DNA from 3 places in the Mesorhizobium sp. Ca11 genome. Region 2 is predicted to be linked to each of the others. Evidence: riboswitches for the same ligand, from Rfam matches in the RefSeq annotation. Region 2 holds a riboswitch; each other region holds the start of a gene.
The links. A riboswitch is a leader RNA that binds a small molecule or an ion and turns the genes downstream of it on or off. The one in region 2 is predicted to bind thiamine pyrophosphate.
Positions count from the first base shown of each region.

Region 1 (3,269 bases), on a different contig from region 2:
ATTTGATGTCGGGCAAGAACGCCTGGGGCGAGGCCGACGCCAACTTCAACAGGTTCGCGCCGCATCTGAAGGACATCGAGGTGCCGTCGGAAACCCTGCAGACGCTGCTCGACCGCAACGGCATCACCCACATCGACGCGTTCCTTGTCGACTGCGAGGGGGCCGACTGGATGGTGTTCGAGCAGCTCGACCTTGAGCGCTACCGCCCCGGCATGATCAAGATCGAGGTCGGCGCGCTTCCGGCCGCCGAGATCGGCCAGGTCGTGGTCAAGCTGAAGACCGCCGGCTACCAGGTCGGCTTCCAGGCCGAGGACATCTGGGCCTTCGCCTAGCCTGCATCACCAACCAATCGCTGCATCGGCAATCGAACCCAATTGCCGTCCGGGCCAAGTCGCTCCTTCGCGAGGCACGTCTCCTCAAGAAACCCTAATCGGTGTCCGACCTCAGTCGCATCGAATTGATTCGAAGCTGACTTTTTCCGGGTGTATCTTTTTCAAGTCGCCCATAACAGGGTAGAGACAAGCGGGCGTTGGAAGCGGTACGCCTCCGCCCATATGGGGAGGCAGGCATGTTGTCGCGCGGGGTGGCGGATTCCGACGAACTCACAATCCTCACAAAAGCTCTCAACGACTACTGCGCAAAACATCGAATTGTTCGCGAGAATGAGCGCGAAGAGATAGCCATGAAGGTCATGTGGCTTTTCAGGCGGGGCGTAATTGACCCTGACCAGCTTTCGGAAGAACTTGGGCGGGGTAGGCTGGGATAGGCAACCCTGGCCTTACTGGGCGGCCCGGCCAGAAATCCTGTGTCACCTTGATAAGCTGGTCGGGCCGCTCATGTTCCTGCGCATCAAGCGATCCCTTTTGTAAGAACCGCGCACCGTCGGCTGCTCTGCTTCTTCGCCTCGATCAGCGCGACGATGTCCGCGATCCCCCAAGCTTGTCAGTCACGCCAGCGTGACCCACTACCGGGGCCGGGCATGCTTGACAAAACGACGGCGTCTCGCTCAACTTGAGCCATTCACCAGGGGAGTCCCGGCAAGGGGCTGAGATACTGCTGGCTTTGCGACGCAGTGACCCGTTGAACCTGATCCAGTTCATACTGGCGTAGGGACGGTGCAAGCGCTTTGCGGGACTTGATGCCCGAAGACCTGTCTCAAGCAGGCAGACAAAGGCGTCTTTTCATCCTTCCGGCACAGAACTGGGTCTCCAATGCAACGAGCAAAGGAGCCTCAAATGAATGCCTTGACCCCCACCGTATCGACCGGGCCGCTGCCGGCATCGCGGAAAATCCAAAAGAACGGCATCATCCATCCGCAGATCAGGGTGCCGATGCGCGAGATCAGCGTACATCCGACAGCCGGGGAACCGCCGGTGACGGTCTACGATCCGTCAGGCCCCTATACCGACCCCGCGATCGAAACGGATATCGAAAAGGGTCTTGCCCGCCTTCGGCAGGACTGGATCGCCGCGCGCGGCGATGTCGAAGCCTATGACGGCCGCCACGTCAGGCCCGAGGACAACGGATTTGCGACGGGCGAACGGCTGACGCCTGAATTTCCAGTCCGCAATCGTCCGGTGCGGGCAAAAGCCGGCAAGGCGGTGACACAGCTTGCCTATGCGCGCGCCGGCATAATCACGCCCGAGATGGAATTCGTGGCCATCCGCGAGAACCTTGGCCGCGAGATGCTACGAAGCAGGTTGCAACAGGATGGGGAAGCATTCGGCGCATCGATACCGGACTTCGTCACGCCGGAATTCGTGCGCGACGAGGTGGCGCGCGGCCGCGCGATCATCCCTGCCAACATCAATCATCCCGAGAGCGAGCCGATGATCATCGGCCGCAATTTTCTGGTGAAGATCAACGCCAATATCGGCAATTCCGCCGTCACCTCATCGATGGCCGAAGAGGTCGAAAAGATGGTCTGGGCGATCCGCTGGGGTGCCGATACCGTGATGGACCTGTCGACCGGCCGCAACATCCACAACATCCGCGAATGGATCGTACGCAACGCGCCGGTGCCGATCGGCACCGTGCCGCTCTACCAGGCGCTCGAGAAGGTGGGCGGCATTGCCGAGGATCTCAACTGGGAGGTCTATCGCGACACGCTGATCGAGCAGGCCGAGCAGGGCGTCGACTATTTCACCATCCACGCCGGCGTGCGGCTGCATTACATCCCGCTGACCGTCGACCGGGTCACCGGCATCGTCTCTCGCGGCGGCTCGATCATGGCCAAATGGTGCCTGCACCATCATCGCGAAAGCTTCCTCTATGAGCATTTCGATGAGATCTGCGATATCGCCAGAGCCTATGACGTCTCCTTCTCGCTCGGCGACGGCCTTCGCCCCGGCTCGATCGCCGATGCCAACGACAAAGCGCAATTCGCCGAGCTGGAGACGCTCGGCGAATTGACCAAAATCGCCTGGGCGAAAGACTGCCAGGTGATGATCGAGGGTCCCGGCCATGTTCCCATGCACAAGATCAAGCAGAACATGGACAAGCAGCTTGCCGTCTGCGGCGAGGCGCCGTTCTACACGCTCGGACCGCTGACCACGGACATCGCACCGGGCTACGACCACATTACCTCAGGCATCGGCGCTGCCATGATCGGCTGGTTCGGAACGGCGATGCTTTGCTACGTCACGCCGAAGGAACATCTCGGCTTGCCGGACCGCAACGACGTCAAGATCGGCGTGATCACCTACAAGATCGCCGCTCATGCCGCAGACCTTGCCAAGGGTCATCCGGCCGCGAAGGTCCGCGACGATGCGCTGTCGCGAGCGCGGTTCGAGTTCCGCTGGGAAGATCAGTTCAACCTGTCGCTCGATCCCGAGACGGCGCGCTCGTTCCACGATGAGACGTTGCCCAAGGAGGCGCATAAGGTCGCGCACTTCTGCTCGATGTGCGGACCGAAATTCTGCTCCATGCGGATCTCCCACGACATTCGCGCGGAAGCGCAAAAAGAGGGGATGGCGGCGATGGCGGAGAAATATCGCGCGGGCGGCGATCTCTATATGCCGGTCGAAACGCCCGGAGCGGAAGAACAGGCTTCGGCGCAGGATGATCGGGAATTGCGCTGAGTCATGCGCCGCGTCCTTGTCAAAGGCGCCGGTGTGGCAGGCCTCACCGTCGCCCATGAATTGGCCGCGCGGGGTGCGTCCGTAACGGTTGCCGAAATTCGCAGCCAGATAGGCGGCAAGGCCTCCTGGCTTGCCGGCGGCATGCTGGCCCCCTGGTGCGAGCGCGAAAGCGCCGAAGAGGCGGTTGTC
Region 1 covers NZ_JAIUHU010000001.1:429,447-432,715, reverse strand. The annotation lists gene LB538_RS02125 (FkbM family methyltransferase) at 1-332, shown strand, start outside; TPP riboswitch at 1,016-1,131, shown strand; gene thiC (phosphomethylpyrimidine synthase ThiC) at 1,236-3,080, shown strand; gene thiO (glycine oxidase ThiO) at 3,084-3,269, shown strand, end outside.
Region 1: linked by a shared signal. The riboswitch ahead of thiC (phosphomethylpyrimidine synthase ThiC) and the one ahead of thiB (thiamine ABC transporter substrate binding subunit) in region 2 are both predicted to bind thiamine pyrophosphate.

Region 2 (3,269 bases):
AAATGCGCAAAGCCCTTGTCCAGCCGCCGCGTCTGGCCGCGGTCCAGCCAGACAGTGGCGCGCGTGACGCGCTCGAGAAAGCGGCGGTCATGCGAGATCAGGATAACCGCGGAGGAGGTGCGGGCGAGCTCTTCTTCCAGCCATTCAATCACCGAAAGGTCGAGATGGTTGGTCGGCTCGTCGAGGAGCAGGATGTCGGGTTCCGGTGCCATGACGCGGGCAAGGGCGGCGCGGCGCGCCTCGCCGCCGGACAGGTCGTTCGGCCGCTCCTCGCCGGTCAGGCCAAGATGGTCCATCAGATAGGTGGCGCGATGCGGATCGTCGGCCGGGCCAAGGCCCGCCTCGACATAGGCGCGCACGTCGGCGAAGCCGTCCATGTCCGGCATCTGCGGCAGATAGCGGACGGTCGCCGAAGGCTGGCGGAACACCTCGCCGTCCTGCGGCTCGATCATCCCTGCGGCGATCTTGAGCAGCGTCGACTTGCCCGAGCCGTTGCGTCCGACCAGCGCGATCTTCTCGCCGGCGGATGCGCTGAGCGCCGCGCCGTCGAGCAGCGGGGTGCCGCCGAAAGTCAGTTTAATGCCGTCGAGGTTGAGGAGTGGCGGCGCCATGTCAACTTTCTGGAAGAGGATAGGGGTGGGCCAGAAGCAGCGCCCGGCCGCGCTCCAGCGCGATGCCAAGCTGCCCTTTGACCTCATTTGATATAGTGAGCGAGGAACCGAACGCCACCTCGACGCGGTCGAGAGGCCATTTGGCGCCGGTGACCGTCAGGCCGGACAGGTCGGAAAAGCCGAGCACCGAAAACAAGGTGCCGTCGTCATAGTCGAAGCTGGCCTTGCTGGGCAGGATGGGAGCGCCTTCCTGCGCGCCACTGGTCAGCAGCACGGTCGTGCCAGCCTCGGCCAGCCGCACGGCCAGCGCCAGATGCAGGAAGGCATGGTCGGCGCGCTTGCCGCCAAAGGCGCCGGCCAACACGAGGCTGGTGGCGCCACGCTGAAGCGCTTCCGCTATGGCGAGCTCGCCATCGGTCATGTCCTTCTCGGCCGGAAAGACTTTTCGCGGCACGGCGGCGAGGTCATCCGGCAGGTTCGCCGGCACCGAGTCGAAATCGCCGACCCAAAGTTCGGGGACAAGTCCAAGCATGCGGGCATGGCCGATGCCGGCATCGGCGGCGATGACGCGCGAGCCTTCGATCTGGCGTTCGAGCCGGGGCGTGCGGATAAGCTCGCCGCCAAGCAGGATGGTGAATGTGCCCATGGCCGTCGCCCTTACCAGCCCGTCGGGCGAAACGGAAGCGGGATGCCGTGCGCTTCGGCTGCGAGGGTACCGGCGAACATTAGCTGCCCGGCAAACTTCCGCTTGCGCGCTGCTTCGGCCGGGCCTATCTGTCGAAACGCTCTAACGGGGTGCCGGACGTGATCCGGCTGAGAGGCGATCAAGCCAACCCGCTGAACCTGATCCGGTTTGTACCGGCGGAGGGATTAGACGTTTCGGACCATCCGGCGCCTCAATTCCTTGTCACTCGAACGAAGGAGGCGCCGATATGCGCGCAATACTGTCCCATCTCATTCTCGCAACCGGCTTAGTTTCGCTTCTGGCGGGCGTCGCGCCTGCCGCTGCGAAGGACAAGCTCACCGTCTATACCTATGAAAGCTTTACCGCCGATTGGGGTCCCGGCCCGGCGGTGAAGAAGGAATTCGAGGCCGAATGCGGCTGCGATCTCGAATTCGTCTCGGTGGCCGACGGCGTGGCGCTCCTCAACCGCGTCAAGCTCGAAGGCGCCGGCACCAAGGCCGACATCGTGCTCGGCCTCGACACCAATCTCACCGCCGACGCCAAGTCGAGCGGTCTGTTCGCGCCGCATGGCGAAGTCTCCGCCATCGACGTCCCTGGAAGTTGGAGCGACGACACTTTCGTGCCTTTCGACTATGGCTATTTCGCCGTCATCTATGACACGCAGAAGCTTAAAGTCCCGCCGAAGAGCCTGAAGGAGCTGATCGAAGGCGCCGGCACGGACAAAATCGTCATCCAGGACCCGCGCACCTCGACGCCCGGTCTCGGGCTGCTTTTGTGGGTGAAGTCAGTCTATGGCGACAAAGCGCCGGAGGCTTGGGCAAAGCTCAAGACCAAGGTCCTGACGGTGACGCCGGGCTGGAGCGAAGCCTATGGCCTGTTCACCAAAGGCGAGGCGCCGATGGTGCTGTCCTACACCACCTCGCCGGCCTACCATATGGTGGCCGAGAACACCGAGCGCTACCAGGCCGCCTCGTTCGAGGAAGGCGAATACCTGCAGATCGAGGTTGCCGGCATCACCATGACGGGCGCGAAGAACCCGCTGGCGCAAAAGTTCATCGCCTTCATGACCGGACCGAAATTCCAGGATGTCATTCCGGAAACCAACTGGATGTTCCCGGCCGGCAAGACCGACAAGCCGCTCAACCCGGCCTTCGACAAACTGGTGAAGCCGACCAAGACCTTGCTGTTCAGCCCGCAGGAGGTCGCCGCCAACCGCAAGGCGTGGGTGGATGAGTGGCTGGCGGTGATGAGCAAGTAGGATCGCTATTCGCGCAAGATGATCGCTCTACGGCGCCCCCCTCTGTCCTGCCGGACATCTCCCCCTCTAAGGGGGAGATTGGCTGTCATCGGCGATTTCGCCAACTGGCAACGTTGCAGTGATGAGCGAGGCGCGGGCGCTGCTGATCTCCCCCCTTGTGGGGGAGATGTCCGGCAAGACAGAGGGGGGCGCGAAGGAACGCGGCGTTTGCTGAATTCCACCAAGGTGCAGCATGCAAGCCGCCGTGCACCCTGACTCCCGCGTCACCGCCGGCGTCGTCGCGCTGGCGGCCATCGCCCTCCTCATCGGCGGTGCCTTCGCCGGCCTCGCCGTCGAAGGCGCGCACGACCTCTCCGGCGCTGCCGCCGCCTTCGACAATTACCTCCTGCGCGTCGCCCGCTTCACGCTGTGGCAGGCGGCTCTCTCGACGCTGCTGTCGGTCGCGCCGGCGCTGCTCGTGGCGCGCGCTTTGTCGAGGCACCCAAGTTTCCCGGGACGCCGCCTGATCCTGCAATTGTTCACCGTGCCGCTGGCATTGCCGGCGATCGTCGCCGCGCTCGGCATCCTGGCGCTCTACGGTCGGGCTGGATATTTTGCCGGCGTCTTGGCCGGACTTGGCGGTGGGGATTGGCCGGGGATCTACGGCCTCTCCGGCATCCTTGTCGCTCATGTCTTCTTCAACCTGCCCTTGGCGACGCGCCTGTTCCTCGAGGCG
Region 2 covers NZ_JAIUHU010000012.1:150,671-153,939, forward strand. The annotation lists gene LB538_RS21325 (ABC-F family ATP-binding cassette domain-containing protein) at 1-611, opposite strand, end outside; gene LB538_RS21330 (thiamine diphosphokinase) at 613-1,257, opposite strand; TPP riboswitch at 1,393-1,498, shown strand; gene thiB (thiamine ABC transporter substrate binding subunit) at 1,544-2,554, shown strand; gene thiP (thiamine/thiamine pyrophosphate ABC transporter permease) at 2,787-3,269, shown strand, end outside.

Region 3 (3,269 bases), on a different contig from region 2:
ATTGGGGCTGAAGTGATGCCAACGATGTTCGGCGGCGGCAGACATCATCACCATCAATCAGTGGAGATGTCGCCCCAGCCGGTAACCACCGCCGACATCGATGCCGAGATCCGGAAGCAGGATCTCCGGATCTTCGAGGCTATCGCCCGCGAATTTCCGGAGGACTACGATGCGATGTTGCGCAAGATTACTGCCGCGGCCCAGACCGGAAACCAAACAGAAGTGCGCGATGCCAGCAGGCAGGCGGTCGCCGATCTGAGGCACAGATATGCACCGCTCCTACCTTCGGCGCCGGACAGCAACGTCTCGGAAGCGCTTTCGGCGCAACTCGACATGCTTAATCATGTCATGGCGCGCGAAACGCCGACCACCTGCAACAACTACCTGCGCAACGGGCCGGACGCGATCAGTGCGCCCGGCCACGATTTCCGGGCTGACCTGGACAGGATCGGCGCCACCCTGTTCCCCGCCTTCGGCGCCGCCAAAAGAAGCGGCCTACCGGCGGCAGTGCCTAGCGATCAGGACTGGTCGCTGATCGCCGACGTTTTCACAAAGATCGGCGGCACGTCGGCCGAGATGGAGGCTATCTCGAACGTCAACCAGGACTTCCCGGGTCTGTGCCCGGCCATGGCGAAATTCTATGAGGCCGCCCTGGTAATGCATGGCGAACCCGGGTGGCACATTAAGACCGCGCTGCTTCTTACCATCGTCGAGAATTAGGCACCGCGCCGGATTTTCCGGGCAGGTTCCGGCGCGACACTGCGTTCCTGCGTCCTCTCAGGCACCCAGAAACTCGTTGCTGAAAAATGCCCCGAGATCCGGCTTCTGCTTCAGCGCCTTGCCATCGCCATCGAGCAATATCCCCGAGGCGAACAGATACCCGCCCATCGCCTCCATCTTGGCCTTGTCCATCGTGCCGATGGCGCCGTCCGCGCTTTTCGGGAAATGCCCGTCGTTCAGCGCCTTCAACGAGGCGTACGCTAGCGCCGGGTTGGTCAGCGTATCCTTGTTCGCGGCGATCAGCAGCTCGCCCGCCTGCTGCGCATGGTCGACGGCGAATGCGTAGCCGCGCCGCGTCGCCTGGACGAAGGCCACGGCTGCCTGTCGGTTGGCGGCGAGGAAGGCGTTGCTGGAGACGATCAACGTGGTGTGCTCGTCCTGCACGCCATAATCGGCATAGCGGAAGCTGCGCTGCTTGAGGCCTTTCAGTCCGGCCTCGACGCCTTCCCAGGTCGAGACTTCCAGCGTGAAATCGACCGCGCCGTTGGCCAATGCCTCGTAAGCCGAGGTGCCCAGCGTCACAGTGGAAAACTCCCCCTTGCCGCCGTCATGGCGGATGATGGTCGAGATCAGCGCGTTCTCCCAGGCGCTGCCGAAGCCGCCATAGGTCAGGCCGTCGAGATTTTTCGGAGTCTTGATGGCGGCGCGGTCGGCGTTGAAAATCTGTGCGCCGGAAAACATGGCCCGCCTCGCTCCGCTGGTATTATCCAGATCAGCTTTAGGGTCCGGAGGCTTGCCGCCACCATCTCAGCCCCGACCGTACGGAGCACCCCTGTGGATGGCGGGGTTAAAGCACTGTTTGCGGTGCTGGGAAAGCGGTTTTTTGCGGTGTCAGTTGGGCCAGGCGCCCATCTCCCTATGGGAGATGCCGGCGGTTATAACCGTTTTATCTAACCTATTTTGTCGTTCAAATTGTACGAATCTCGCTTGATTGCTTTTCGTACGTAAAGTACGATACTTCCCTTCCTTTGAGGGGATTTGCTTGAACACCGCGAACCATGCCGCTTTTGCCGACCTCTCCCATCCGTTGTTGTCGCCTTTGCCGCTCGCCGAGCGCGAACGCCTTGCCGGCGCCTGGCGAATGGCCAGCCAGGACATCGCCGACGACATCCGCTTCATCCGGCAATATCTGAAGGTGATCGCCGAAAAGGACGAGCGGCTTTCGACCGGCACGCTGGTGCATGGCCGCGCCTATGTCGAGGCGTGCGCGGCCTGGCTGCCGGAGACGGCGGCGCGGTATTTGCGCAACCTCAGGCTGATCAGCGAATGCGAAAGCGCGATGATCGCCGCGGGGGTCAGGTTTGCCCGATCGAGCGATGCGTGGTGAGAGCGTTCTGACCTCTTCCGTTAGAGAAGGGAAGGAACTCCAATGCCGCCAGCGACGCGAACAATCATGCCGCTGCAACCCTCGGCTCTGGGCCTCGAAAAATGCATCGTTTCACACAATCGCCAATTGGTGGACGCGGGCGAGCGGCCGGGCGTTAATTCTGCGCAGGCGAAGGAGGGTAAAGCCGTATACCAGGGAGGAATTTCGTTTTGATGGACCAACAAATCGACATCGGCATACAGCCTGACGATCAGCCCTACGAAGTCACTTCATTCGCCCGCAAGCATGGCCTGACGGTCCCGGTTGCCGACGCGGTCCTTTTCGCCAAAGGTCCGTCGCCGTCACGCGCAGCTTGCGACATGGCAGCGCTTGCCTTCCTCTGCGCGGTCGCGCGATACGCCGGAAAGCAAGGGACGCGATAGCCTCCTCTTATAGCTTAATTGCAACCCGCATGCCGCCGGCGTGGCTGCTGGCGGCGGCGATGCCGAGCGTGCCGGTCAGCTAGCCGCCATGGTCGAAGCCTTCGCTCAGAGGTCGTGACGGTTCAGCGGGGAGCGTAGATGCGAAGCATGGTGCCGTTATCGTAAGCGGCCGTCACGAGGACGTTTAGCTTGAGCGCGTCCGTCAAACCGCTGAATAGCGGTTTGCCACCGCCATAGGCGATCGGCCGAGTCAGGATGACATACTCATCAATCAGACCTGCCTTCGACAGCGCCTGAGCGAACTCTGCGCCGCCCCATGCAATAATTTCGCCGCCGGGTTGCTTTTTCAATTAGCGATTCCTCGTGCAGGTCATCTTTCGCAACAGTGGACTCTGGCCAAGTTGCCTTTTTCAGCGTTTTCGAAAACACGACCTTGGGGATGACGTTCATCGGCGCGGCATAGGCATCCTCGGATTTTTGCCAGTACGGGCCCATTTCCTCGTAACTCACGCGGCCCATGATGTGTGTGCCAGCGCGACTGATGCGATCGAGTTTCCACCGCTTGAGCTCTGCCGGTTCAGGAAAACCGCCCGTCGACATTCCTACCGGCCCTACGCCATATCCGTCGACAGACATGGTCATGATCAAGACGACTTTGCGCATGGTCGGTATAGCCTCCGGGCACAGTTCTCACACGGAGCGTCGCACCGTCACATGATCCGGTGGAAAGGGGTGCAGGC
Region 3 covers NZ_JAIUHU010000014.1:59,130-62,398, reverse strand. The annotation lists gene LB538_RS22510 (hypothetical protein) at 1-720, shown strand, start outside; gene LB538_RS22505 (ABC transporter substrate-binding protein) at 778-1,461, opposite strand; TPP riboswitch at 1,452-1,564, opposite strand; gene LB538_RS22500 (hypothetical protein) at 1,763-2,107, shown strand; gene LB538_RS29375 (dihydrofolate reductase family protein) at 2,652-2,879, opposite strand; gene LB538_RS22490 (dihydrofolate reductase family protein) at 2,797-3,192, opposite strand.
Region 3: linked by a shared signal. The riboswitch ahead of LB538_RS22505 (ABC transporter substrate-binding protein) and the one ahead of thiB (thiamine ABC transporter substrate binding subunit) in region 2 are both predicted to bind thiamine pyrophosphate.